3 regions of the Halomonas sp. AOP22-C1-8 genome follow, and region 3 is predicted to be linked to each of the others. Evidence: predicted binding sites of a transcription regulator. Region 3 holds the regulator's gene; each other region holds the start of a gene.
The links. Region 3 encodes LexA, which represses DNA repair genes until DNA is damaged. Its sites were predicted from a motif close to TACTGTNTANNTANACAGTA; they were not measured.

Region 1 (9,677 bases), on a different contig from region 3:
TTCCTCGTGCTCACGGGGCAGGAGTTCTTCCAACGACACCGGCTGCGGGCTATGTGCCGTTACGTTAATCGCAATTACCAGATCTGCTTCGTGGGCAGAAATAACCGGCATGATAGGCAGCGGATTAAGAAGCCCGCCATCAACCAGCACCTGGTCACCAACATTGACCGGCGTAATGACGCCTGGAATGGCGATAGAGGCACGAATGGCGCGCAGTAACGGGCCATTTTGAAACCACACTTCGCGCTGGCGAACCAGGTCAGTCGCCACCGTTGTCACCGGAATAGGCAAATCCTCAATGAGCACATCGCCTACCAACGCTTCCAACTTACTCATCACCTTATTGGCACGCATGGCACCCATCGGGCTCCAGGTCACATCCACCAGCTTTAGCACATCCAGATAATCGAGATTACAGACCCACTCCCGATACTCGGGCAGTTTGCCAGAAGCGTAGATGCCACCAATCAGGGCGCCCATGGAGCATCCCGCCACTGAAATAATCTCAAAGCCTCGTGCCTCCAGGGCTTCAATGACACCGATATGGGCATAACCGCGCGCCCCGCCACTGCCCAACACCAAAGCCACTTTTTTCCCGCTACCCGCGTGCGTCAGTTGATTCATTGGCTATTCCTATTGCTCTTGAGCCGACCGTATAACCGTTTTACACGGCTGCCTCCCAGTGGGCGGCGGCGAGTTCAGCCACAGCGGCAACCGCTTTAGATTCTAAATGCAGATGATGCCCGCCAGGCAACACATGGCGGGTCAGATCGTTAACCGCCAAGCGCGCCTGCTCGGCCCAGGCACGCTTTCCTAAAATACCCTGCTCGCCTTCAATCAGTAGTACTGGCGCCTGAATACACGCTAACAGAGCCAGCACCTGCTCAGGGGTAAAGCGCACCAGAGAGGGTTTTAGCAGTCGACTATCCGTACGCATTTGTAGATAGCCATCGGCAGTTGCTTGCGTATTACGCTCAACCAACGGCATCGCCGTTACGCTATCCAGCGTGGTGACGCCACCGGCTACCCGCGCGGCAACCGCACTTTCGATATCAGCATAGCGTGGTGGGCGGGAAAGCGGGCGACGATGGGCAATAAGCCCTTTGCGCAACTGGCTGGCAGTTTCTTCCGCAGGCGTATTCAACGCCCCCAGCCCGTCAATCAAGGTTAACCGGGCAATACGCTCTGGCATGGCGGCGGCCAGTAGGCAGGCAACCGCTGCGCCCATGGAGTGGGCCAGTAAAGAAGCCTGTTCAATACCCAGCGCGTCCAGCGCATCAAGCACGTCGTGGCAGTAATCCCACAACGCATAGTCGCTTCCGAAAGCGGCGTGCTGGGAGTGCCCATGGCCACGAAAATCAATGGCTACCACGCGGATATCCAGCGCATCTGCCAAAAGCGGTGCCAAGCGGCTAAAGCTTGCCGCGTTATCCAGCCAGCCGTGTAGCGCCAGCCAGACAGGTGCATCCACGCGGCCCCAGCCCAGTGCGGCCAAGCGCCCTTGCGCAAGCACCAGCGGTTGCGCGGAGTGTCGAGACGCGGGTTGGAGGGTCGGTTCACACATACGTTGTTTTCCTGATGAAGCGGCCATCTCGTTGGCAAATAACGCGACGCCTTTAATGTTCCTGAAGTAAGCGTTCAGGCAATGTCTGGATGACGGTATCAGTAACAAACGTTACCATGCCAGGCGCAATTCTTCCGTCGCTTTTACCCAACCCTTGCTAATGGTGCTGCCATGAAACCACGCCGCGATACACGCGCCCGTAACCTTGTTTTTTTTATTGCTGTTGTTAGTGCCATCGTCGTGGGGTTGTGGCTAGCGCGCTAGGCTTGCCTAATCGCCGTTCAACGCTTGCAATTTAAACCTCACGAATAAATACTGTATATACATACACATTACATTCAGTGAGGATGCCGACGATGTCGTTGCCTCCATCGACGCTCGTGCCCACCTTGCCGTTAACTTCTCAGCCGTTGCCTTTTTCATCGTTACAAGGCCGTGCGGGCTTTAGCGGCTTTCCATCACCAGCGCAGGATTACGAACCGCGTACGCTCGACCTCAACACGCGGTTAATTAAAAACCCTACCCAGACGTTCTACCTTTCCGCCGCTGGTGACAGTATGGAAGGTTGGGGGATTTTTGATGGCGACCTGCTGGTCGTTGACCGCAGCATTAAGCCTCGGCTAGGGCACATTCTGGTTGCCATGTTTGAAGAGGAAGTGCTGATTAAGCGCTACGCCCTCTACCAAAATACGCCGCATCTCTGCTCCGCGCATCCTCACTACCCGCCGCTTCCTTTGGAAGGCACCGAGTGCCAGCTATGGGGAGTAGTGCGTGCCGTCATTCATGAGTATGTCCGATGATTGGCCTGGTCGATGCCAACAACTTTTACGTCAGTTGTGAGCGTGTGTTTGATCCTGCGCTGGAAGGCAAACCGGTTGGCGTTATGTCGAACAACGACGGCTGTATCATCGCCCGCTCTGCCGAGATGAAAGCCATGGACATCCCCATGGGCATGCCATCGTTTAAGCTCGAAAGCCTGCGTAAGCATGGTGACATTTACCTCAAGTCATCCAACTATGAGCTGTATGGCGATATGTCGGCCAGGCTGTGCCAGCTACTGCGCGATACCTGCCCAGCCGTGTCACCGTACTCCATTGATGAAATGTTTATTTACTTGGAGGCGTTCAGCAATCAGCAGTGCCAAACCCTGGGCGAATGGCTGCGTCGGCGGATTCGGCGTCATTTAGGCCTGCCGGTATGCGTCGGGCTGGCCCCTACGCATACGCTGGCGAAGCTTGCCAACCACTTGGCCAAGCAGGCGACTCACTATCAAGGCGTGTGCCTGCTAACGGGAAAAGATGCGGCAACGACCGCCCTGCTTAAACAAACGCCGGTGGGCAGCGTATGGGGCGTTGGGCGCCGGATTGCTGAGCGGTTAGCGATCAGTAATATTAATACCGCTTGGGACTTGCGTGAGGCTGACCTTCGGCTACTGCGCAAACATTTTTCGGTAGTGCTGGCCCGCACGGCGCTGGAGCTGCGCGGTACACCCTGCCTGCAGATGAATACGCTGGATCAACCGCGCCACCGCATTATGACGTCGCGCTCATTCGGCCAATCAACCGGTAGTAAAACAGAAGTACATAACGCGTTACGCCAACATGCCCAGCGCAGCGCCGAAAAACTCCGTCAGCAGCGCAGCCTCACGCGAGCCGTGATGATTTTTCTAAACACCAACCGCCACCGCCGAGACCAACCCCAGTATTCTCCCCACGCCATGGTGCCCCTGCCCTCACCCAGCGACGATACGCGCACAATTCTTGAGGCCGTTCACCAAGGGGTTGAACAGGTTTACCGGCCAGGCTACCGGTTTATGAAGGCAGGTGTGATGCTATTGGACCTGGTTGATGCCGAGCAGCACCAGCTCTCGTTGCTACATCAACCGCCGCGGAACCGATACCCTTACTTAATGGCCACCCTGGATAATATCAATCAGCGCATGGGGCAAGGCACCATCAGCTTTGGCATGACGGATGCCGATGCCGCCTGGCAGCTGCGCAGCGCTCATTGTTCAAACCGCTACACCACACGCTGGGACGAGTTGATGCAGGCAGGCACTCACCCTGGCGCTATCAAGCAATCTGCTTTACGTAAGTAACCACTGCTATCTCAATTACGATCTCAACTCCTGTCTCAGCTCCTGTCTCAACTACGATCTCAGGAAGAGACTCAAATCACCTGCCAAACGCCGCTGGATGAGCCGTCACTCATTGCTCAGCAGCAGCGTTGGCTGGGGAGAATCCGTTAGCGTGTCGTTAACGCCTGACGCAGGCGAGGACTCAACCACTCGCCCAACGCCATCATGATCAGCAGGATAGCCAACAACCACGGCCAATGAACTGAAAAGGTAACGGTAAACAGCCCTAATGCATCAGCGAAAATAACCAAAATACCCAGCGGGCTGACATAACGCACCATGGCAAGCCATAGCGTATAGGGCAGAGGCGAGAGCCCTAGCTCGTCGCGGAACGTTTCACTCTTCAGGACAAAGCCTGCCAGTATGACGGTGCCTAACCCACCCAATGGCATCATCCAGCGTGAAGTGATGTAGTCCAGCCAGTCAAAGAAGGTCTTGCCTGCCAACGTCCAATCAGCGCCCAGGTTAAAGGAGAGCATGGCAGCGGTACTAATCAACCAAAGAACAATCCCCGTGCTCCACGCAGCACTGCGGCGTGAGAATCCCTTGTTGTCGCAGAGCCAGGAAACGGTCGCCTCGACCATCGAAATGGACGATGTCAGCGCGGCCATGGAGAGCATGGCGAAAAACAGAATCCCAAACAGCGTACCCAGCGGCATGGCCTGGAACGCCAGCGGCAAGCTCATAAAGATAAGCCCGGGGCCTTCACCTGGGTCCATGCCATTGGCAAAAATTACCGGGAAGATCGCCAGCCCCGCCATCAAGGCAACGGCCGTATCTGCAATGGCGACGCTAATGGTGGTACGCCCAATGGAGGCGCCTTTGGGCAGGTAACTTCCGTAGGTAAGAATGGCACCCGAGGCAAGCGATAAGGTAAAGAACGCATGGCCAAGCGCGGCCAACATCCCTTCACTGGAGAGGCTCCCCGCCTTGAAGGAGAACAAAAAGCGTACCGCATCACCAAAGCCACCGGAAAACACGCCGTACACAATCAGCAGTATCAGCATGATAACCAAGCCTGGCATCATCCAACTGATGTTTTTCTCGATCCCCTCCTGAACGCCTTTGCCCACAATAATCATGGTCACCAGCGTAACAAGCGTGCTCCAGAAGCCTAGGCTGAGCGGGTTGGCGTTGTTTTCCCCAAAAACGGCGGCCATGTCGTCAACGCTGGTGCCCACCAGGCCACCGGTTAACATCTTCCACAGATAAGAAAACGACCAACCTGCCACGACCACGTAGAACGACAGAATCAAAAAGCCGCACAGCATGGCCATCCAGCCAAGCAGCGACCACGCCGATGAGCGACCGGACTCGTTAACCACTCGACGAATCGCATCAATGGGGCTGCCGCGCCCGCGCCGCCCGAAAGCGATTTCGCTCATCATTACCGGCACGCCCACCGCAAAAATGCACGCCAGATAGACAAGGACAAACGCGCCACCGCCATACTCGCCGGTGATATACGGGAATTTCCAGATGTTGCCCAGCCCTACCGCCGAACCGGTAGCGGCGAGCACGAACCCCCAGCGGCCCAGCCACTGGATGCGAGGTTGCTCGGAAGACGCCATGACTATCCTTCTGGTGTAAAAAAAGCGTTTATCCTAGAGGATTTCGGCTCAAAAGCACAAAACTCGTTAACTCTTTTCTGAAAACGACCGCCCGACGCCCTTGGCTTCTTCCCGGCCTGCCCCATTCGCTCATCACTTAGCGCTTCAATTAGCGCATTACAGACAGCGCTTTCGCCTCGGCATCCAGCCGCTGGGCAGTTTGGTCCACGCATCGCAGCCACACCAATAGCACCGCCCCCAACGTGACAAAGCCACCGGCCAGCCAAAGGCCCACGGTATAGTGGCCCGAAGCCTCAGCCAGCACGCCGGTTAAGGCGGGTGCAAAGATCTGCGCAGCGCCATACGCCAGCGTCATTTGGCCCATTAAGCGCGCAGGGCTTGCCGGGTAAAGCCTGCCAGCCATGGTCAGCACCAAACTCACGCAGCCTAGAAAAGTGCCGCCATATAGCACCGCGCTGAGCAACACAACCACCAGGTTTGAGGAGATAGCAGGCAATACAATCCCCACGGCCTGGATCGACATGGCCACCACCAGCGCCCCCAAATAGCCAATCCTCCGCGCCACCAAATCCCACAACATAACGGCAGGTGCGGCCGCTAAACCGACCACAGCAAAGGTCCAGTTACCCGCGCCCGCAAGCAGCGGCTCGCGCTCCACGATGGTGACAATAAACGTGGCATTAATCACATAGCCGTACCCGGCACAAAAATAGGCGGGCAACATTAAGCGCATAAAGGTACGCGAAGGCGGCATGGCGGCAGGCAACTCACCTTGACGAGCACCGGGAGCCGGTTTTACAGGGCGAGGCAGCCAGCGCCAAGCGGGTATCAGCAGCACAGCGCCCAATACGCCAAAAATCCACCACTGGCTTTGCCAGTCAAGCGAGAACGCCAGCATTAACTCTACCGCCACAGCAGCCAGCACAATGCCTAACCCCAGCCCCGCAAAATGAATCCCCAGCTCTCCCCGCTGGTGATGGTTCATCAACCAGTGAAGGATCAGCCCAGACGCCAAAAGCATGGCCGCACTGCTGGAAAGCCCCGCAAAAAAACGCAGCGCCGCCCATAGCCAAAAGTTCTCCGTAAGTGCCATGCCCACGGTTGTCAGCACCGCCAGCACCAGGCCAATACGGTAAAGCGTGTCTTTGATGTAAATACTGCGAATCGAGGCGGCCAGCACCGCGCCCAGCATATAGCCCGCGTAATTAAGCGCCGCTAGCCAGCCACCATCCGCGTCGCCCATCCAGGTGTGCTGCTGCATGATCGGCAGCAATGGCGTATAGGCAAAGCGGGCAATGCCAACACACAAAAGCTGACTGCAAACGCCCGCCAACAATACTCTATAGCGCTGAACGCGTAGCGATGCCGCACTCATGCTCTCTCCTGTCGCTGTTTTGACTTAACCGTTGTTTCTAGTTAATTAGCCTGCATATTACGTGTACACGGCGCGGCCCACATCGTCTAATGGTGGAAGAGCCTGATGAATCTGGCAGACTAGTCACACAGATAACCCCATGGAGAGTTTTAATGAGCGATAACGCCAAGCCCTGGACACAACCGATGCCCGAAGCGCAGTTCAAGCTGATGCGCGACATCCTGGCCGCGCCTAGCCCGGTTGGCCTTGAAGGGGCCATGACCTACGGCGTCTTAAAGCCCTACTTCGAGACATTTGCCCCCAAAAGCTGGCACCTTCACCAGTTCAAGGGCAACGCAGGCGTGGTGCTGGATACTCACCCTAACCGCGATGATATGTTCAAGGTCATGATTATCGGCCATGCGGACAAGATCCGTATGCAGGTACGCTCTATCGGCGAAGACGGTAAAATCTGGATCAACACCGACTCCTTTTTACCTTCCGTGCTGATCGGCCATGAAGTGAAGCTGTTCAGCGAAGACCCCGAAAAACCGGGCAGCTACCGCTCGATTGAGGGTGGCACCGTTGAAGCACTCGGCGCCATTCACTTTTCCGACCCAGCAGCGCGCACCGGCGACAAAGGCATTAAGAAAGAGCAGATCTACCTGGACCTGCAAATTCACGGCGAGAACAAAAAGCAGCAAGTGCTTAATTTAGGCGTGCGTCCGGGTGACTCGATTATTTTTGACCGCCCTATCCGCCCCGGCTTCAGCCCCGACACCTTCTACGGCGCCTACCTGGACAACGGCCTGGGCTGTTTTGTAACGGCTGAAGTAGCGCGGTTAATCGCCGAAGCAGGCGGCACTGACAACGTGCGCATTATGTTTGCGATTGCAAGCTACGAAGAGATTGGCCGTTTTGGTAGCCGGGTAATGGCCGGTGAACTAAAACCCGATGCGCTGATTGGCGTGGACGTTAACCACGACTACGTAGCCGCGCCGGGTATCGGCGATAAACGCATGCAGCCGCTGGAAATGGGCAAAGGCTTTACCATGTCGGTAGGTTCGATTGCCAGTGAGCAGTTAAACCGCATCATCGCCAGCGCCGCCAAAGAGCAGGATATTCCGATGCAGCGCGATATGGTGGGCGTCGATACAGGCACCGACGGCATGGCAGGCGTGCTGGCCTCTATCGACAGCGCCGCGACCTCCATCGGTTTTCCGATCCGCAATATGCACACCATTTCGGAAACCGGAAACACCCAGGACGTACTGGCCGCTATCCATGCGCTCACGCATACCCTACAAGCGCTGGACAAACTGCCCAACCTTGAGCGTGAATTTTTGGATAACCATCCGCGCCTTGACCAAGCAAGCGCACTTAGCCACCAGGGGCATGCAAAACCGGAGAACAACGAGGACAAATAACCGCGCTGTTCATTTTCATTAGTACGTTTTTATTAGCACGTTGCAATAAGAAAGCCCCAGGCATCACTGCCTGGGGCTTTATCGGTTCCTCCGTAATCTTTCCTCGCGAACGTCCTGTTCGTGCATCCCTGGCGACCACAAGCACTCCTTGCTTGCTCTTCCTGACCACGTTTCCGTTTGTGGCACTGCCTACCTTGAACCTTAAATGTGTCAAACACATTAACCTGAGATAGGAAAACTTTAAAAGCCCTTAATCTCTAAAAGCTGGTTGCCAATAGCCAACGTAGGCACCGGCGTTATGCGCTGCTTGTACTTAAAAATAGTTAATCTTTATGCACAATAAGAGCCAAATAAAAAGTTAAACGCCAATAACTCTGACAATACGACATGTTACTTTTTATGCTTCCCGCCAAATAACGCCCCAACCCTTGCACCCTCTCAATTTGCTATTGATTACCACGCTGAGTGAAAGCAGCGCTGGCAGACACTCCACAACCTTATACCAAAGTCTAAAATCTACAACCAACGGCGTATAAACGAAAGTGGTAGCATGCCCGCTTCTTATTGTTAGCAAATTATCAATAAATTCATGCAATAGCGTCAGGAGACGAGTATGGGAATGTCATTGTCAAATTGGCGCCACTGGGTACCACTGTTAGCGGGACCACTTCTTTTTGTACTGATACAGGTACTGATGCCAGACACGCTGATTGATCCAGCCCCCCGCACGGTGCTGGCATTAACCGTATGGATGGGCGCCTGGTGGGTGACAGAGCCGGTTCCTATCCCTGTTACTTCTTTTCTACCCATGTTGGTACTGCCGCTTAGCGGTGTGATGGTGTTGGACGAAGCCGTTGTGGGCTACGCCAACCCGGTTATTTACATGTACATGGGTGGGTTTATTCTGGCCATTGCCATTGAGCGCTGGAATCTGCACCGACGCATCGCCCTGTCGATCGTCAACCGCATTGGCAACAGCCTGCGTAGCATCGTATTAGGCGTTTTGATTGCCTCGGCGTTTTTATCCATGTGGATATCCAACGCCGCCACAGCGCTTATGATGCTGCCTATTGCCGTCGCGCTAACCAATGAATTAGACGAACGCGACCAGTTTGAACGTCATCATCGCGATAGCTTTGCACGTATTTTGCTGCTAACCGTTGCTTATTCAGCCTCGATTGGCGGGCTGGCAACCATTATCGGCTCAGTGCCCAATGCCATCGTAGTGGCCATGATCCCGCAGTTTTTTGAAGGGGTAGAAATCAGCTTCTTGCAGTGGATGATTTTCGCGCTGCCACTCACGCTGATCTTACTGGCGATTTTGTACGTCTATCTCACTCGGATATACACAAAAATACCCAATACACCGCTTGAGATTGATTTTGTGGCCCAGGAACTTGCGGCTCTTGGCCCCATGAGCCAGGAAGAGAAGCGTGTCTTGGGCGTATTTGTGGCAACGGCACTGGCTTGGGCGTTACGCGGCTGGCTGGCACCGTTTTTTGACCTACCCATTAACGATACGATTATTGCGGTAACCGCCGCCATTGCACTGTTTGTCATTCCTGCCCACAACGAAAAACGCGCCCTGCTGGTTTGGGACGATATGAAGGGCTTGCCGTGGGGC
Region 2 (9,677 bases), on a different contig from region 3:
AACACCGACGTAACTACAGCCACTTACAACAGTAAGGGCAACGGAAAGCGTAATGATGCGAGTCAATTTTTGCATTTGGACCTGTTCTTCACTATCGTGGTTTCGGTCGATCATACCCGACCTAACCTGTTACTGCGAAGAGCAACCATGGCCGATCAGAACCATGAACTGCGCAAAGCCGGGCTGAAAGTGACCCTGCCGCGCGTCAAGATCCTTCAGATTCTCGAAAATGCTTCGGGTCAACACCACCTTAGCGCAGAAGAAGTGTATAAAACACTGATTGATGCGGGCGAGGATGTTGGCTTGGCAACCGTTTACCGCGTGCTGACGCAATTTGAATCAGCAGGTTTGGTAATTCGTCATAATTTTGACGGTGGCCACGCAGTCTTTGAGATGACGCAAGAAGACCATCACGACCATATGGTGTGTTTAGAAAGTGGTGAAATCATCGAGTTTCTTGATGACATCATTGAACGGCGCCAGCAAGAAATTGCAGAAGAGCACGGCTACGAGCTTGTCGATCACGCTCTGGTACTTTACGTACGCCCTCGCGGGTCGGACGTAACGCGCCAGGTTAACGTGCCGATCAATAAAAAATAGGGTTTCCCGCAAAACCTGTTTTGGCCGTGATGCAAACCCTCATGCCGCTCCTTGTTACTACAGGGAGCAGCATGGGGGTATTTTGCGTGGTAGCCGTTAATTAAACCGTGATTTGAGAAAGCTCTTAATGAGGCGGGCGCTGGCTGGCATGCAGCATTTCCTGGGCATGAGCCAGTGTTTGGTCAGAGAGCGTGACTCCGCCTAGCATGCGCGCAAGCTCGCTGATGCGGCCTCGCTCGTCCAGCAAGGCCATATAGGTACGCGTAGTATCCCGCTTGGCACGCTTTTCAATATGCAGGTGCTGATGCGCCTGCGCGGCCACCTGGGGCAGGTGCGTCACGGTCATTACCTGGCCGTTCTCACCTAGCTTGCGCAGTAACTGGCCGACAATTTCCGCCGTGGCACCTGAAATACCCACATCCACCTCGTCAAACACCAGGCTTGGAATCGTCGAGTGCGAGGCGGCCACCACCTGAATCGCCAAGCTGATACGTGAAAGCTCACCCCCAGAGGCAACTTTGGCGAGCGGGCGAGCAGGCTGGCCTGGGTTGGCGCTGATCAAAAACTGTACGCTATCCAGCCCTTCAGGCGTAGGCGTTTCACGCGAAGCAACGGCCACTTCAAAGCGGGCCTTACCCATGGCCAAAAAGGCCAGCTGCTGCTGAACTTCTTTACCCAGCCGCAGGGCAGCTTTTTGACGGGTATCGCTGATTTTCTTGGCTTCGCTGCGGTAGCGCTCACGATACTCAGCGACTTGCCCACTCAGCGCTTCAAGGTCCTCATCGCTGGCTTCCAACTGAGCCACTTCACGTTGAAGGGTGCTATGCAGGGCGTAAATTTCTTCAGGGGCGACGTGATGCTTGCGCGCAATGCGGTGTATATCCGTCAAGCGCTCCTCCACCCACATCAGGCGCTCTGGGTCGAGCTCGGTGCTGCTGGCAAAGCGCTGCAACTCGCTTGAGGCCTCTTCCACCTGAATGCGCGCATCGCTGAGCATGGCGAGCGTATTGGCAAGTGTGCCCTTATCGCTGCCCGGTAGGGCGCTTAAGTGTGCATAAGCTTGATTAAGAAGCGACAGCGCGCCGCCGTCATCGCTGGCGCAGCAGTCGGCAGCCAACTGGGTTTCACGCAGCGTCTCTTCGGCATGCGCAAGGGTCAATTGCTCCTCTTCAAGCGTCTGTAGTTCGCCTTCGCCCAGGCCCAGCTGGTCCAGCTCTTCAACCTGGTAGCGTAGCAGTTGGCGCTTGGCTTCTACTTCACTGCCTTCTTCACTGAGCTTTTTAAGCCGTCGTCGCGCATTGCGCCATTCGTGGAAGGTTTCTGCCAGTTGCTGGCGAGCCTCCCGTAGCCCGGCATAATCATCCAGCAGGGCCAGGTGCACCTCTTCACGCATTAACGCTTGATGAGCATGCTGGCCATGAATTTGAATGAGCTGCTCGCCAAGCGATTTTAAGTCCGAAATGGTCGCTGGCTGGCCGTTAATCCACGCTTTTGAACGTCCACTGGCGGTCACTACACGGCGCAGTAGGCATTCGTCGGTGGGGAGTTCGCGGACCGTTAGCCACTCGGCGGCGGCGGGCAGGTGTTGAATGTCGAAACGCGCTGATAGGTCGGTGCGCTCGCAGCCGTGGCGTACGCTGCCAGCATCGGCACGCTCACCAAGGCACAGGCCCAGCGCGCCTAGAAGAATGGATTTGCCTGCACCTGTTTCCCCCGTGATGGCCGTCATGCCGTGGGTTAGGTCAAGCTCAAGGCGGTCGACAATCGCGTAATCTTGAATCGCTAGCTGAGTAAGCATGATGCCTCCTGAGGCGGTGCGACACAGAAGCTGGATACTTATCCAATAAATGTTGTTTTATACAGTAGTCGATAACTGACTTCAATGCTCCTCTTGAGATGGCTTTTATGGCCCCCATATAGCCTCTATACGTGTTTAGGGCTGTTTTAAAACTGATTTATTGATTATTTTTATGAGCAGTGTTGGGCAGACAAAGCCCGAACCCCTTTTGAGGAGCATGGCATGGCAAAAGAACCGCAAACTCCATTAGATGACGAACTCGCTCGCCAAGAGCGGGAAGCCGATATGAGGGACCAGGAGTCTGAAGAGCGCTTGATTGATGGGGAGCTGGAAGGCCTGATTAACGACGAAGCGCCGCTTGAAGGCAGCTTCGCCGACCCCGAGGCCGACGTACTAGCCGCTCAGGTAAATGAGCTGGAGCAAAACCTGGCAGAAGCCAAGGACCAGGCGTTGCGCGCCGCCGCTGAAGCTCAGAATGTTCGCCGCCGTGCCGAGCAGGAAGCGGACAAGGCACGTAAGTTTGCCTTGGAAAAATTTGTAAAAGAGCTGCTGCCTGTGGTGGATAGTCTGGAAAAAGCGCTTGAATCCATGCAGGACGGCGCCTCTGAGGCGCACCGCGAGGGCGTTTCCATGACGCTCAATATGCAGTTGGGGGTGCTCAATAAATTTGGTGTTGAAAGCATTGAGCCCCAAGGCGAGCCCTTTGACCCCCAAGTGCACGAAGCCATGGCGATGGTGCCGAACCCCGAGCTTGAACCCAATACCGTAATGGAAGTGATGCAGAAAGGTTACCTGCTCAATGGGCGTTTGGTTCGCCCAGCGATGGTTGTGGTCAGTCAGAAGGCAAATTAAGCCGATTAGTGACGCAAAGTGTAAAAAAACCCTTGAAAAGTCACTGGCGGCCCCCAGATAAAGGCCAACCACGCGGGAAATCCCGCACACGTTTTAAGTATTGATACAACTGAATTCGAGGTTTTTGCTATGGGACGCATTATTGGTATTGACCTGGGTACTACCAACTCTTGTGTGGCAGTACTTGATGGCGACAGTGCTAAAGTTATCGAAAATGCTGAAGGTGGCCGTACCACGCCTTCGATCATCGCTTACACCGATGACGGCGAAACCCTGGTAGGCCAGGCCGCCAAGCGCCAAGCCGTTACCAACCCGGAAAACACGCTTTACGCCATCAAGCGTCTGATCGGCCGTCGCTTTAAAGACGACGTTGTTCAAAAAGACATCAAGATGGTGCCCTACAAGATCGCTGAAGCTGACAACGGCGATGCGTGGGTAGAAGTAAAAGGTAAAAAAATGGCGCCGCCGCAAGTAAGTGCGGAAGTGCTGAAGAAAATGAAGAAAACCGCCGAAGATTACCTCGGCGAAGCGGTAACGGAAGCGGTCATCACCGTACCGGCTTACTTCAACGACAGCCAGCGTCAGGCCACTAAGGATGCAGGCCGCATCGCGGGGCTGGACGTTAAGCGTATTATCAACGAGCCGACCGCAGCAGCACTCGCCTACGGTATGGACAAGTCACGCGGTGACAAAACCATCGCCGTTTATGACTTGGGTGGCGGTACGTTCGATATCTCGATCATCGAAATTGCCGACGTTGAAGGCGAAACCCAGTTTGAAGTACTCGCCACCAACGGCGACACCTTCCTGGGCGGCGAAGATTTCGACTTGGCGCTGATCAACTACCTGGTTGACCAGTTCAAGTCTGACAGCGGTATTGATCTGTCGGGTGACAACCTGGCCATGCAGCGTCTGAAAGAAGCCGCTGAAAAAGCCAAAATTGAACTTTCAAGCGCCCAGCAGACCGACGTTAACCTGCCCTATATCACGGCTGACAACACTGGCCCGAAACACCTTAACGTTAAGGTGACTCGTGCCAAGCTGGAATCGCTGGTAGAAGAGCTGGTTCAGCGTTCACTTGAGCCCTGCAAAATGGCGCTGAAAGATGCGGGTCTGTCTGCGTCTGAAATCGACGAAGTGATCCTGGTCGGTGGCCAGACACGTATGCCGATGGTGCAGCAGAAAGCCGCTGATTTCTTCGGTAAAGAAGCGCGTAAAGACGTTAACCCTGACGAAGCGGTTGCCGTAGGTGCAGCGATTCAAGGTGGCGTTCTGGGCGGCGACGTAAAAGACGTACTGCTGCTGGACGTTACCCCGCTGACTCTGGGCATCGAAACGATGGGTGGCGTGATGACGCCGTTGATCGACAAGAACACCACCATCCCGACGAAGAAGACGCAAACCTTCTCCACGGCGGATGACAACCAGACGGCCGTGACCATTCACGTCGTTCAGGGTGAGCGTAAGCAAGTGACGCAGAACAAGTCGCTCGGTCGTTTCGACTTGTCTGATATTCCGCCTGCGCCGCGCGGTGTTCCGCAGATCGAAGTGGCGTTTGACCTGGATGCCAACGGTATTCTGAACGTTTCTGCCAAAGACAAAGCGACCGGTAAAGAGCAGTCGATTGTCATTAAAGCGTCCAGCGGCCTGACGGATGAAGAGATCGATCAAATGGTGCGCGATGCTGAAGCCCACGCTGACGAAGATAAAAAATTCGAAGCGTTGGTACGGCTGCGTAACCAGGCCGACGGCATGATCCACGCAACGCGCAAAACCGTGCAAGAAGCGGGCGACAAAGCGACGGATGATGAGAAACAGGCCATCGAAACCGCCATCAGCGAGCTGGAAGAAGCCGTCAAGACTGACGACACGGACAACATCCAGAAGAAACTGGATGCACTGACCGAAGCGTCTGGTCAGTTGGCGCAGAAGATGTACGCCGAACAGGCGGAAGCTGCTCAGCAGGCGGATGAAGGTGCTGAGGATGCCAGCACCAAGCAGGAAGATGACGTGGTTGACGCCGAGTACGAAGAAGTCAACGACGACAAAAAACAGTCGTAACATCCTCTTTCTACCAAGGAAGAAGGTAACGCGGGAGGAGACTCCCGCGTTGCTGTTTCCGCGGTCAAGACGCCTAATCAAGAGCATAGTTAACCAGGAGGCGTAGGGCCCATGTCCAAACGCGATTATTACGAAGTCCTGGGTGTCGATAAAGGGGCCGATCAGAAAGAGATCAAAAAGGCCTACCGCCGCCTGGCGCAAAAATTCCACCCTGATCGAAACCCGGACGATGATACTGCCTCGGAAAAATTCCGCGAAGTGTCAGAAGCTTACGAAGTGCTTAGCGATGGCGAAAAACGTGCGGCGTACGACCAGTTTGGTCATGCCGGTGTTGATGGCCAGGGCGGTGGCTTTGGCGGCGGCGGTTTCGGTGGTGGTGGCGCGGGTGACTTTAGCGACATCTTCGGCGATGTGTTTGGTGATATTTTCGGTGGCGCGGGCGGCGGCCGCCGTCGTGGTCCTAATGCGCCCGCACGTGGCTCCGACCTTCGCTACAACCTGGAGTTGGACCTTGAGAGTGCGGTAGCCGGTACCACTGTCGACATCCGTGTGCCACGCCACATTGAGTGTGACCGCTGTGATGGCGACGGCGCTGAGCCAGGCTCTTCCAAGGAAACCTGCCCCACGTGTCATGGCCACGGCCAAGTGCGTATGCAGCAGGGCTTTTTCGCAGTACAGCAAACCTGCCCGACCTGTCACGGTAGCGGCCAGCACATCAAAGTGCCGTGCCACAAATGTAACGGCGAAGGCCGTGTGCGTGAAACGCGTACGCTCTCTGTGAAGATTCCGCCGGGTGTTGATACCGGTGATCGCATTCGTCTGAACGGCGAAGGCGAAAGCGGCGTTAATGGTGGCCCAGCGGGCGACCTTTACGTTCAGGTTTCTATCAAAGCGCACCATATCTTCCAGCGCGATGGTAAAAACCTGCACTGCGACGTACCGATCAACTTCGTCGATGCAGCGCTGGGTGGCGAGCTTGAAGTACCCACGCTGGATGGCCGTGTGAAGCTGAAGATTCCGCCGGAGACGCAAACCGGCAAACTCTTCCGTCTGCGCGGCAAAGGTGTCAAACCAGTACGCGGTGGTGCGCCGGGCGACCTGCTCTGCAAAGTCGTTATCGAAACCCCGGTCAACCTGGGTGAAGAGCAGCGCGATTTGCTGCGTAAATTCCAGGAAAGTCTGGAAGGCAGCAATAGCCACTCACCCAAGAAAACTGGCTTCTTCGACAGCGTGAAGAAGTTCTTTGAAGAGATGAAGCCCTGATTTTGGTGTGACTGCCCTAACGTAATTGTACAATGTTAGGTTCCGCAGACCCTCGGCCCAGGCCGGGGGTTTTTGACGTTTAAGGAACATAAAGCGTAATGGATAGCTTGCAGGACAAGCCCACGTTGGGCATTTGGCTCAGAATCCTTTCCGGTCTGCTGTTTACCGGCATGCTGGTATGTATTAAAGCGGTGAGTGATGAAGTGCCGGTGGGGCAGTCGGTGTTTTTCCGCTCGTTGTTTGCGCTGTTGCCGATTATGGTTTTTCTGATGATTCGTCGGGAATTCCCGGGAGGGCTGGCGACGCGTCGTCCGTTGGGCCATGCGTTGCGTTCAGGGTTGGGGGCGGCGGCAATGTTTGCCTCGTTTGCGGCGGTCGCTTTGCTGCCCGTTGCCGAGGCAACGCTGTTGGCTCAGCTGACGCCGGTGTTTATGGCGGTGGGCGGGGTGCTGTTACTGGGTGAGCGGTTTTCGTATTATCGCGCGGGGGCCATTTTGCTGGCGCTTGCCGGTATGGCGGTGCTGGTGCTGCCTGGCCTTAATGCTAGTTCTGAAAGTGGCCTGATGACCGGCTATACGTTGGGCGCGCTAAGCGCACTTTTAACGGCGGGGGCGCTGCTTACCGTTAGGCGCATTTCACGTACTGAAACGGCGGCTTCTATCGCCTTTTACTTTATTTTGGTGTCTGCGCTTGCGGGGCTGGCCACGCTACCTTTGGGGTGGGCGGCGCTGGATACAAAGGCCCTTTGGCTGTTGGTGCTCTCGGGGCTGTTTGGTGGCGCGGCGCATATTGCCATGACGCTGGCGCTTCGCTATGCCGAGGCATCGCGGCTTGCACCGTTTGAGTACATTGCGCTGATTTGGCCAGTAGCGGCCGACTGGGTGTTGTTCGGTATTCCGGTATCGAGTAATTTCTTGCTGGCGCTTCCCTTGATGCTCAGTGGGGTGGCGCTCGCCGCCCTGGAAGGGCGGCGGTTTAGACAGCTTCTTCGACGATAAGCTGGGGGCGGCCTTTCGAGCATGGCTCGATACGTGCCGCCACCTTGTACACCTGGCGCAAAAGCTCAGGAGTAATGACCTCTTCTGTGGGGCCGCATGCGATCAGGCGACCGTTTTCAAGCACCATGGAAGCATCGGTAAAGCGCAGCGCATGGCCCAAATCGTGGAGCGCTACCAGAATCAGCATCTGGCGTTCATCTGCCAAGCGGCGTAAGACCGTTAGCAGGTTGATCTGGCGGTTAAGGTCCAGCGCCGAAGTAGGTTCATCCAGCATCAGAATCTCGGGCTCTTGTACCAGTGCCTGCGCCGCGCTGACCAACTGGCGTTGGCCGCCGCTTAAATCGCCAATGTCACGCTCGCCAAGTGCCGTAATATTAAGCTCTTCAAGTGCCCGGTCCACCTGGGCCAGATCCTCTGGCTGCACTTTCAGGCTGCGCCCTTGCATGCGTGCGAGCAGCACCGACTCATAAACCGTCAACACCGCTTTGGCGCCCGTGTCCTGAGGCATATAGGCCACTGGGCGCTCGGCGCTCGTATGGCGTATAGCGACGTCACCTTCGCCTTTCAGCAGGCCTAGAATACGCCTGAAAAGCGTCGATTTCCCGGCGGCGTTAGGGCCCAGCAGGGCGACGACTTGACCGCCTTGAAAGCAGGGCGTCGTGATATCTTCCAGAATTGAGCGGCGCCCGTAGCGGGCCGAAACGCGGGTTAGCTGTAGGGTTACCATGAAGCCTTCTTGTGGTTGAGCACCAGAAACAGGAAGAAGGGAATGCCCACCAGCGATGTGATAATACCGATGGGAATAATCGTGCCTGGAATAATAATCTTGGAGATCACCGAGCCCACCGAAAGAATCAGTGCACCGCAAAGTGCTGAACCCGGCAGGAAGAAGCGTTGGTCTTCACCGAGCAGGATGCGCGCAATATGCGGCCCCACCAGGCCGATAAAACCGATAGTGCCCACAAACGCCACGGCCACTGCGGCAAGCAGCGATACCAGCACCAGTACTTCCAAACGCAGCGCACGCGGGTTAACGCCCATGCTTTCGGCCTTGGCATCGCCCAGGCGCATGGCGGTAAGCGCCCAGCCGTGACGGGCAAGCAGCGGCATAACGGCGGCAAGAATGCCCAGCGCAATCCAGAACTTGGGCCATGTCGCTTTGGTTAAGCTGCCCATGGTCCAGAACACCACTGCCGAGACGGCTTCCTGGCTTGCAAAAAACTGGATCAGCGCCATTAGTGAGTTGAAGATAAACACCATGGCAATGCCGAGCAGTACGATGGTTTCCACCGTAACGCCGCGTTTAAGGCTCAGCGCGTGGATGAGAAATGCGGTGAACATGGCCATGATAAAGGCGTTGAGCGGCACCACGAACTCAATGGCGGCGGGTACAATCGCCACGCCGAAGGCTAGCCCAAGGGCGGCGCCAAAGCTCGCTCCGGCGGAAATGCCCAGCGTAAAGGGGCTGGCCAGCGGGTTGCTCAGGATGGTCTGCATCTGTGCGCCCGCTACCGAAAGGCTGGCGCCCACCACCAGGGCCATTAGCGCCACCGGCATGCGGATTTCCCAGAGAATGACACGTGCCTGCTGGCTGACGCTTTGGGGGGTCAGCAGAGCGGCGACCACTTCGCCCAGGCTGTAGCGGGCTGGCCCCAGCGCCAAATCAACACAGAGACTAAACAACAGCGCCACCACCAGCGCCAGAAGAATCATCTGGCGGCGGAATACCTGAGTGCGGTAGAAGGCGCGCCCCTGTGAGTAGCTGTCGGGGGCGATGGTCTCAGTCGTCATGGAGCGATACCCAGTAACCCGGCTCGTAATTAATAGGCAAGAAGCGGTCGTGAAGCTCCTGCAGGGTGGCTTCAGGGTCTAGATCTTCAAACAGTGATGGGTGCAGCCATTTGGCGAGCTGCTGAATGGCCACGAAGTAGTAGGGGCTGTTGTAGAACTGGTGCCAGATGGCGTGGAAGTTTCCATCTTCCACTGCCTGGATGCCGGTCATGGCGGTACGCGAGGTCAGCGCTTCAAGCTTGGCGTGAGCGGCTTGCATATCAGAGCCGGGCCCTACGCCTACCCAGGCACCGCCGGGTACGTAGGCGTCCCAA
Region 3 (9,677 bases):
ATTTGACGCAATATGCTCGCCAACGCCGGATTTTTTAACGTGTCGCCAACCGCTAGCGGCTCGCCGTTAGGCTGGTAATAGAAGTTCTCGGCGAGCGGGTCACTACGTAACGCTTCATCATTGGCAAGGCTGGTGTGCAGCCGTTGACTAACGGCAAACCCTTCCTCGGCAAGCGTAATAGCGGGTTCAAAAAGCGCCTCCCAAGCCAACTGGCCGTGCTCTTTATGCGCCTGTTCCAACATTCGCACCGTGCCTGGCACACCAACAGAAAGTCCACTGGCTACCGCATCTGCAAAGGGCAGCGGCTCGCCATTTTCCATGAACAGCTCCCCTGTCACCGCACCAGGCGCTGTCTCTCGGCCGTCGTAAGCCTGAACGTTTGAGCCATCATAGAACATTAAAAAAGCGCCACCGCCAATGCCGCTGGACTGAGGCTCGACCAGTGTTAATACCATTTGCACAGCGATAGCTGCGTCAATGGCATTACCACCATTTGCCAACACTTGATAGCCTGCATCCGTTGCCAACGGGTTAGCCGCCGCGACTGCAAACGACTCCGCCTCCCAGCCGGGTTTTTCCTCATACCCCGACCCAACTTCTGGCGTTATAGAGGGGGTTTCATAGCTAAACCCAAAGCTATAGACCGGCACTAACAGCAATCCTGATAGTGCTAATTTAATCCTTTTTGGGGACATTACACTGCCCTCTCGCATCCTGGGAAATATCAAGTAAGTAACCACACAACAGAGTAGCCTATAAAACGCATGCGCCCGGCACAATGGCCGGGCGAAAAATAGCGGTTTACAGGTCGACGTTAGGTGATTGTCTCGCCTGCCAACATAAACCACGTCTCAAGTACTGCATCAGGGTTGAGGGATACCGAATCAATCCCCTGCTCCATCAACCACTTAGCCAATTCAGGGTGATCTGAGGGCCCTTGCCCACAAATACCCACATATTTGCCCTGGGCTTTACAAGCCTGAATAGCCATTGCCAACAATTTTTTCACCGCCGCATTACGCTCATCAAACAGATGCGCCACGATGCCTGAGTCACGGTCCAGCCCCAGCGTTAACTGCGTAAGATCGTTAGAGCCGATTGAGAAGCCGTCGAAGTGTTCAAGAAATTCTTCAGCCAACAATGCATTAGCAGGTAACTCGCACATCATGATCACTTTCAGCCCGCTTGCATCGCCACGCTTCAAGCCATTTTCTGCCAACAGATCAACCACCTGCTTGGCTTCATCGGTGGTGCGTACAAAGGGCACCATGATTTCGACGTTATCAAGCCCCATCTCGTCGCGTACGTATTTTAAGGCGCGACACTCAAGCTCGAAGCAGGGCCGGAAAGCGTCCGAGATATACCGCGAAGCCCCACGGAAGCCCAACATGGGATTCTCTTCGCCCGGCTCGTAAAGCTTACCGCCAATCAGGTTTTCGTACTCGTTGGACTTGAAATCAGACAAACGCACGATAACCCGCTGAGGATAAAAGGCCGCTGCCAACGTGGAGATGCCTTCCACCAGCTTGTCCACGTAGAAAGTTACCGGGTCGGTATAGCCTGCGGTACGAAGGTCAATCACCTGCTGCAAGTCAGCGGGCAGCGTTGCGTAATCCAGCAGTGCCTTAGGGTGAACGCCAATCATACGATTGATGATGAACTCAAGCCGGGCAAGCCCTACGCCTGCGTTAGGCAGGCTGGCAAACCCAAATGCGCGATCAGGGTTGCCCACGTTCATCATAATCTTGAACGGGATTTCAGGCATGGCATCGACGCTTGAAACCTTGCAGTCAAAATCCAGCAGGCCATCATAAACGTGGCCGGTGTCACCTTCGGCACAGGAAACGGTGACATCGGTGCCTTCTCTGAGCTGCTGTGTAGCGTCACCACACCCAACCACCGCCGGAATGCCCAGCTCACGAGCAATAATCGCCGCATGGCAGGTACGCCCACCACGGTTGGTAACAATGGCTGAAGCCCGCTTCATAATGGGTTCCCAGTCTGGATCCGTCATGTCGGTCACCAGAATGTCACCGTCAAGAACCTTATCCATATCTTCCGGACTCATGACCACTTTGACCGTGCCGCGGCCGATGCGCTGACCAATCGCCCGGCCGGTAATCAGGGTACGGCCCTTCTCGCGCAGTTGGAAACGCTCTAATTTGCCGCCTTCCTGCTGCGAGACCACCGTTTCAGGGCGTGCTTGCACGATATAGAGCTTACCGTCGTCACCATCAAGCGCCCACTCAATATCCATGGGGCGCTCGTAGTGCTGCTCAATCGTCACTGCCTGATGGGCAAGATCCATCACCTGCTGGTCGCTAATACAGAAACGATTACGCTGATTAAGCGGCACATCAACGGTGTCGACGGATTTACCAGCACTGGTTTCCTGGCCGTAAACCATCTTGATGAGCTTGGACCCCAGGTTACGCCGTAAAACAGCCGGGCGGCCAGCGGCTAACGTGCCCTTATGAACGTAAAACTCGTCAGGGTTGACGGCACCTTGCACAACCGTTTCGCCCAGCCCCCACGAGGCCGTCACAAAGACAGCATCGCGGTAGCCTGATTCGGTATCCAGGGTAAACATGACCCCAGAGGCACCCGTCTCAGAGCGCACCATTTTTTGGACACCCGCTGACAGCGCGACGTTTTCGTGGGCGTAGCCACGGTGAACACGGTAGGAAATTGCGCGATCATTAAACAGCGAGGCAAACACCTCGTGTACAGCGCGTTTGATGTTATCGAAACCTTCGATATTCAGGAAAGTTTCCTGCTGGCCCGCAAAAGAGGCATCCGGCAGGTCTTCCGCGGTTGCCGAGCTGCGCACCGCTACTTTCAGCTGAGGGTGCTGCTCCTGCAGTTGCTCATAGGCCTGACGCAGCGCACTTTCAAAAGCGGGCGGCAGCGGCGTATCAATAACCCATTGGCGAATATTAGTACCCGCTTCCGCCAGTGCTTTAACATCATCAACGTCCAGGCGCGATAGCGTGCTGTTAATGCGCTCGTTAAGCCCTTCATGAGAGAGAAATTCACGATATGCGTGAGCCGTAGTGGCAAATCCACCCGGTACGGTTACCCCGGCACCCGACAGATTGGAAATCATCTCGCCCAGCGAGGCGTTTTTACCACCCACGCGTTCGACGTCGGCCATACCTAACTGATCGAACCACAGAATGTACTCTTCCACGCAACCCCCTCGCTTTAAGACGTTGATGCAATCTTTTAGATCGCCAATCATTGATCGTGTCACCCTATCACCGTGCCACCCTATTCGCCATTGGTCTAATAGCGAAGGGAGTGGAGGATTTTTACAACATAAGGCGTATACGGGCAGTTTATGTAGTCGCCTGGGGCGTTGTGCTTAGCGAACACTCGGCACACAATAGCGTATCTATTATTTAATTGACGGGCGTGATTATGAAGCGGACAGCTTTCTTTATTTCCGATGGTACCGGTATTACGGCCGAGAGCCTGGGTCGCAGCCTGTTGGCTCAATTCAGCGATATTGAGATCAACATGCTGACCAAGCCTTATATCGATACGCTTGATAAAGCGGAAGCGCTTGCCCGGGTTATTGAATCCACTGCCGCTCGAGATGAGCAACAACCGATCATTATCGATACCATCGTTGACCAGCAGATACGCGATGTAATTCGCCAAGCGCCGGGCTTCAAGGTGGATATCTTTTCTACCTTTTTGAAACCCTTGGAGCAGGAATTAGGCACCCACTCTTCTTACAGCGTGGGAAGAACTCACTCGATTGGCAGTGACGATGTCTATATGGACCGGATTCATTCGGTACACTTCGCACTCGATAACGACGATGGCGCCCGTACGCATCAATACGACAAAGCCGATATTATTTTAGTGGGCGTATCGCGCTGTGGCAAAACACCCACATCGCTTTATTTAGCGCTTCAGTTTGGCATTCGAGCGGCCAACTATCCGCTTACCGAGGACGACCTTGACGAAGACGGCACGCTCAAGCTGCCCAAGGTGTTAGCACCGCACCAGCGCAAGTTGTTTGGGTTAACTATTGATGCTCGCAGGTTATCCGCCATACGCAATGAGCGTCGGCCGAACAGCCGCTATAGCTCAATGGATCAGTGTCTGCAGGAAGTCGAACAGGCTGAAGCGCTTTACCGGATTATGCATATTCCGTTTATTGATGCGACGCGCTTTTCAGTAGAAGAAATTTCGACACGGATGATTGCCGAGACAGGCTTAGCGAGGCGCTTCTCCCCCCGCTAAACCAGCACTAAATGTACAACGCTAAAAATTACATGCCTTTGGGGGCGAAGATACCTGGGGCGTTACGCCAGTAGCCTTTGTAGTCCATACCAAAACCGAACACATAGCGGTCCGCGACCTCCAGGCTGCAGTAATCAGCTTTCAAGCCCGGCACCGCTTTGCGGTTATGTTGCTTATCCACCAGAACGGCAGTCGTAACGCTGGCTGCCTGAGCTTCTTTACAGTAAGCAAGAATTGCGGCGAGCGTCGACCCTTCATCCAAAATGTCATCCACAATGACGACGTGGCGCCCGGCCATGGGAATTTCAGGGGATACGCGCCAGAAAAGCTCGCCACCGCGCAGCTCGTTGCGATAACGCGTGGCATGCAAATAGTCCACTTCCAGCGGAAACCCCAATCGGGTCAGCAGATGCCCGGTCGTAATCAAGCCACCGTTCATCACACAATAAAAAACCGGCAGTTTGTCCCCCAGGTCTTCAGTAATGGCCTCCGCCATGCGATCCAGCGCCCGCTCGACTTCTTCCTGAGAGATCAGGCAGTCTGCTGTTTCCATTAGCTGGCGCATTGAGTCCAATGACTCAAGCGCTTCTTTATCCAATTTGGACATGGGGTAACTCCCAAAAAATGTAGCAATATTGCGAAAAGAAAAATCAGGTGGGGTTAGGGAAGTCCGCCAGCGCTTCTAGCCTGGCATGCGTACGTCGCCAACGCCCCAGCGCGGTCAGCGCATCCAAATCAGGTCGTGCACGGCCATAGCGGAGTTTCGCAGGGCGCTTATTGGCGATGCCTTGGCTGGCTTCAACAACCTCAAGCGCAGCGGCACGGTCGTTACACACCAGCAACATATCGCAGCCAGCGGCGAGCGCAGCAGCGGCACGCTCGCGTGGCGAGCCCGCTTCGTGAGCACCTGCCATACTTAAATCATCTGAAAAAATACAGCCTTTAAAGCCCAGCGATTCACGCAGCATACCCAACCAACTGGGCGAAAAGCCCGCCGGGCGTGTATCAAACGCTCGATAAATGACATGCGCGGGCATGATGCCATCCAACTGGGGGGCTAGCTGTTCAAAGGGGACAAGGTCACGCTGTTTAATTGCCTCCATTGAACGCTCATCAATGGGCAGTGCGACATGGGAATCCGCGGCTACGCCGCCGTGACCAGGGAAGTGTTTACCCACAGCGGTCATGCCCGCCTGATGCAAGCCCTCAACAAAAGCGGCGCCTAATTGAGCAACGTGCTCAGGGTCACCACTGAAACTACGGTCGCCGATGACGCTAGAAATTCCGCTATCCACATCAAGCACGGGTGCAAAGCTTAAATCCAGCCCACAGGCGGCCATTTCCATGCCAAGCAACCAACCTGCGTCTATGGCGAGAGAGCGGCCTTCTTCAGGGTCTTGAGCATAACGCTCGCCAATCCGGGCCATGGCCGGTAAGCGGGTAAGCCCTTTTTTGATACGCTGTACACGGCCACCCTCTTGGTCAACCGCCAATAAAAGATCGCCCCGTATACGCCTTATATCGCTACACAGCTTGCGCACCTGGTAGGCGTCTTCCACATTACGGGCAAACAAAATCACGCCACCGACAGCAGGTTCAAGCAGCAAGCGCTTTTCAGCATTGGATAATTCAGGCCCTTCCAGGTCGAGCATGACCGGGCCAATAGGTTGAGTCATTAGCAGGGATCCAACAAAAGGGCCGATGATTTTAGACGATCAACGCACAGAGTCAAAAAAGCCTCTGCGTAAGGCCATTACAGATGGCTGCCATGTAGCCAAACAGGCGTTCCAGGCACGGCGCGCTCAAAGATATAAAGCAGGTCCTCGTTGCGCATACGAACACAGCCATGTGAAGCAGGTTTGCCCATCGGTTGATCGGGCGGCGTTCCGTGTACATAAATATAGCGGCGCTGAGAGTCAACCGTGCCTGCACGGTTAAATCCTCGCTCTAACCCACACAGCCATAAAATACGCGTCAAAATCCAGTCACGTGTCGGATGAGCGTCGGCCAAGTCACTTGAGAAAATTTCACCGGTAAAACGCCTGCCTCTAAATACCGCATTGACCGGCTGTTCATGGCCAATTGCCGCGCGAACATAGTGCCAGCCATGCGGCGTTTGGCCACTTCCTTCTTGCTGGCCAACGCCAGCGCGTCCAGTAGAGATAGCGCACTCAAAGTCTGGTGTTTGACCCTGCCACCAGCGCAGGATTTGTGCGCCGGTATCAATTTCGATCCAGCCGTCTTTTTTAGGTGGCAACTCAGCTAACAGGGGCGTTCGCATGCTGCGCTCCTTCAACCTCTTGCGGCAGTGGAGCATTCATGGCGGCAACGACCACAGGGCGCAAGCGTCGCACTAAATCACGCACAGTCACCTGCTCCTGATAATCCTTGGAGGCGATATCACGTAGCGCATCCAGCCCCGACAAGGTGAAAATGACCGTACCCAACATAAAGTGCAGCCGCCAAAAACGCTCGGCATCGGGTAAATCAGGGGTCGCCTTACGCACAAGCCCGGTAAAGCGGGTAAACACATCCCCATATTGCTCTTGAATATGGCGCCGTAAATGCCCCTGCGCTTGGCTATAGGCTAATCCCAATAAGCGCATGAAGACTTTCAAACTATCCCGTTCAGCAGGCACTGCCAGCACCGTGGTGGCCATTGTTTCAAGTAGCTCTTCCAGGGGGATGGCGCGATCGGCATAGTGGGCTTCAAGCTCATCGAGCGCACCATGAAAACGCTGAGTAAACGGGTCTAGATAGCGTGAGAATACGGCTTGGATAAGGGCTTTCTTGGAACCAAAATGATAATTAACAGCCGCCAGGTTTACCCGTGCTTTACTGGTAATGTTACGCAGTGACGTTTCAGCAAAGCCACGCTCTGCAAACAGCACCTCAGCGGTATCCAGAATGCGTGACACCGTGTCAGATTGTGCCATTATGGCCTCCGGAGAAACGAGTGTTTAAAACATGCCAGAATAGTAAGTCATATCTTAATCAGGCTCAATCACCCTTATTCACCGTTTTTTTTATTTGGCTACCCTGCGCATTAGCGTTAATTCAAACGTCTTACCGCTCACAAACAGTGTTTTAACAAGCTGCTTTTTTAACCATGTACTGGATAGAGCAACATACTGTATACTTAAACACATACTGATCAAGCAGACAGATACCGACTGTCTTTTATTGTTTATGGAGTTTGGTATGTCGCGGCCACTCACAGCACGTCAGCAACATGTTTTTGATTTTATAGTAAAAACTATGGGTGAATTCGGCTACCCTCCCACCCGCGCCGAAATTGCCAAGGCCTTGGGCTTTAAATCCCCCAATGCCGCTGAAGAGCATTTACGTGCTCTTGAGCGTAAAGGCGTTATCCGGATTATTCGCAATACGTCGCGGGGGATTCGCCTCCCCAACCAGGAAGCTCAGGACGTTAGCGAATTACCCGCCACCGTTGCAGCCAACAGCAATGAGCTTCCGCCAATGGGCTTGCCGGTTATTGGTGAAGTGGCCGCTGGCAACCCGATCCTTGCAGCGGAGCATATTGACCGTTACTGCCCGCTACCCGCGGAATATTTCACCCCTAAAGCCGACTACCTCCTGAGGGTACGCGGTTTATCCATGAAGGATGTGGGCATCCTGGAAGGCGATTTACTGGCGGTGCACCGCACTGATCGTGTACGTGATGGGCAAATCGTCGTTGCGCGGCTGGAAGATGAAGTCACCGTAAAACGCTTTCAACGCCAAGGGCATCAGGTCATGCTGATTGCGGAAAACGCTGATTTTGCACCGATTGAAATCGACCTGCGAACCCAATCCCTGGATATTGAAGGCGTAGGTGTAGGCGTCATCCGTGGCGGTAATGGCCAAGCGTTAGGCTAATAAGCCGTTTGCGTAAAATCGGTTTTTAAAAGCATCAAGGGGGTGGCCATTTTCATGGCCACCCCCTTGTTTTGTTACTGGTTCAGCTTAAACAGTTTTTAAAACGCTTAGCTAAAGACAACGGTCTTATTGCCGTGGATCAAAACGCGGTCCTCCAGATGCCAGCGCAGGCCTCGCGCCAATACGGCTTTTTCTACATCGCGCCCAAAGCGAACCAGGTCAGTTGGCGTATGGCAATGGCTCACACGATGAATGTCCTGCTCAATAATCGGCCCGGCATCCAACTCCTCCGTCACGTAGTGGCACGTCGCGCCAATTAGTTTTACGCCGCGTTCATAAGCCTGATGGTAAGGCTTGGCACCGGCAAATGAAGGCAAGAAGCTGTGGTGAATATTAATCACCTGCCCAGCGTAACGCTCACACAACGACGGGGGCAGAATCTGCATATAGCGCGCCAATACAATACAGTCCGCTCGCGCGTTATCAATAAGCTCCTGCACCTGAGTAAACGACTCTTCCTTATTATTCGGGTCCACCGGCACATGGTGATAAGGAATACCGTACCACTCAGCGATTGAGCGCATATCTTCGTGATTAGAAATCACACCGGCGATATCACAATCCAGCTCACCTGCCTGCCAACGGTAAAGTAAATCCACCAGGCAGTGAGACTCACGGGAGACCATGAGGATGACGCGCCGACGCTTTTGAGTATCCATTAGCGCCCACTGCATGGAAAACTCTTGAGCAATTGGCTCAAAGGCGCTGCGTAATGTTTCAACGGACATGCCAAGCGAATCGGCCAATATCTCATAACGCATAAAAAAGCGGCCCGTTTGCAAGTCAGAATGCTGACTGGCCTCGGTGATAGAGCCGCCTTGTTGAGCAATAAATCCAGACACACGGGCAACAATACCCACCTGATCGGGGCAGGAAACGACTAAACGGTAATAATGAGACATGTGAAGTACTCTTGACGACCTACGAAATACAAATGACAAACCACTATTGGCATCGTCTATTGGCATAGTGCAACGGCGCCGCAAACAGCGACTAAATAGCGACGCCGTAAATAACGGCTGCCTAGTGTACCGGAACCCTATTAACGAAGCACCGTTATCTAATGTCGGGGGTCATTGTTAGCCGCCCCTGCCTTCCCGTATAGTTAAGGCATTACTTTTTAGGCTTTTCATAACCGATGCATCCACCACGCGTTCAACTTCGTCCTCGCCGCCGCCCACCTCTGCGCCTACTGCCGCTGGGTGGGTGTGGTGAAATCGGCATGAATCTAACGCTGTATGGATACGACGATCACTGGATCGCGGTCGACTGCGGCATGATGATTCGCCAGGATTTGCCTAACTCGCCCCTTCAGGTACCTAACCTGGGCACCGCCGAGGCACTGAACATAACGCCCCAAGCGTTATTTATAACGCATGGACATGAAGATCACATTGGCGCGGTTGCCTGGTTATGGCCCAAGTGGAACTGCCCTATCTATGCCACCCCTCTCGCGGCAGGCCTCTTACGCGCGAAATTCGCTG

Region 1: ACT3TY_RS04055 (LexA family protein) is a predicted target of LexA. The motif match lies at 1,878-1,897, and genes of this name have one in related genera.
Region 2: recN (DNA repair protein RecN) is a predicted target of LexA. The motif match lies at 2,446-2,465, and genes of this name have one in related genera.

What each region holds. Positions count from the first base shown of each region.
Region 1 is NZ_JBQSYD010000005.1:13,355-23,031, reverse strand. It holds gene ACT3TY_RS04065 (patatin-like phospholipase family protein) at 1-624, opposite strand, end outside; gene ACT3TY_RS04060 (alpha/beta fold hydrolase) at 665-1,564, opposite strand; gene ACT3TY_RS04055 (LexA family protein) at 1,921-2,364, shown strand; gene ACT3TY_RS04050 (Y-family DNA polymerase) at 2,361-3,662, shown strand; gene ACT3TY_RS04045 (sodium-dependent transporter) at 3,809-5,272, opposite strand; gene ACT3TY_RS04040 (YbfB/YjiJ family MFS transporter) at 5,421-6,647, opposite strand; gene ACT3TY_RS04035 (M20/M25/M40 family metallo-hydrolase) at 6,800-8,053, shown strand; gene ACT3TY_RS04030 (SLC13 family permease) at 8,673-9,677, shown strand, end outside.
Region 2 is NZ_JBQSYD010000023.1:7,383-17,059, forward strand. It holds gene ACT3TY_RS12835 (outer membrane protein assembly factor BamE) at 1-75, opposite strand, end outside; gene fur (ferric iron uptake transcriptional regulator) at 148-600, shown strand; gene recN (DNA repair protein RecN) at 725-2,398, opposite strand; gene grpE (nucleotide exchange factor GrpE) at 2,621-3,250, shown strand; gene dnaK (molecular chaperone DnaK) at 3,380-5,311, shown strand; gene dnaJ (molecular chaperone DnaJ) at 5,423-6,574, shown strand; gene ACT3TY_RS12865 (DMT family transporter) at 6,673-7,572, shown strand; gene ACT3TY_RS12870 (ABC transporter ATP-binding protein) at 7,550-8,299, opposite strand; gene ACT3TY_RS12875 (FecCD family ABC transporter permease) at 8,293-9,363, opposite strand; gene ACT3TY_RS12880 (ABC transporter substrate-binding protein) at 9,353-9,677, opposite strand, start outside.
Region 3 is NZ_JBQSYD010000030.1:12,787-22,463, reverse strand. It holds gene ggt (gamma-glutamyltransferase) at 1-695, opposite strand, end outside; gene ppsA (phosphoenolpyruvate synthase) at 815-3,190, opposite strand; gene ppsR (posphoenolpyruvate synthetase regulatory kinase/phosphorylase PpsR) at 3,421-4,254, shown strand; gene ACT3TY_RS14795 (hypoxanthine-guanine phosphoribosyltransferase) at 4,283-4,861, opposite strand; gene nagZ (beta-N-acetylhexosaminidase) at 4,905-5,930, opposite strand; gene ACT3TY_RS14785 (L,D-transpeptidase) at 6,008-6,535, opposite strand; gene ACT3TY_RS14780 (TetR/AcrR family transcriptional regulator) at 6,513-7,190, opposite strand; gene lexA (transcriptional repressor LexA) at 7,456-8,133, shown strand; gene purU (formyltetrahydrofolate deformylase) at 8,241-9,095, opposite strand; gene ACT3TY_RS14765 (ribonuclease J) at 9,416-9,677, shown strand, end outside.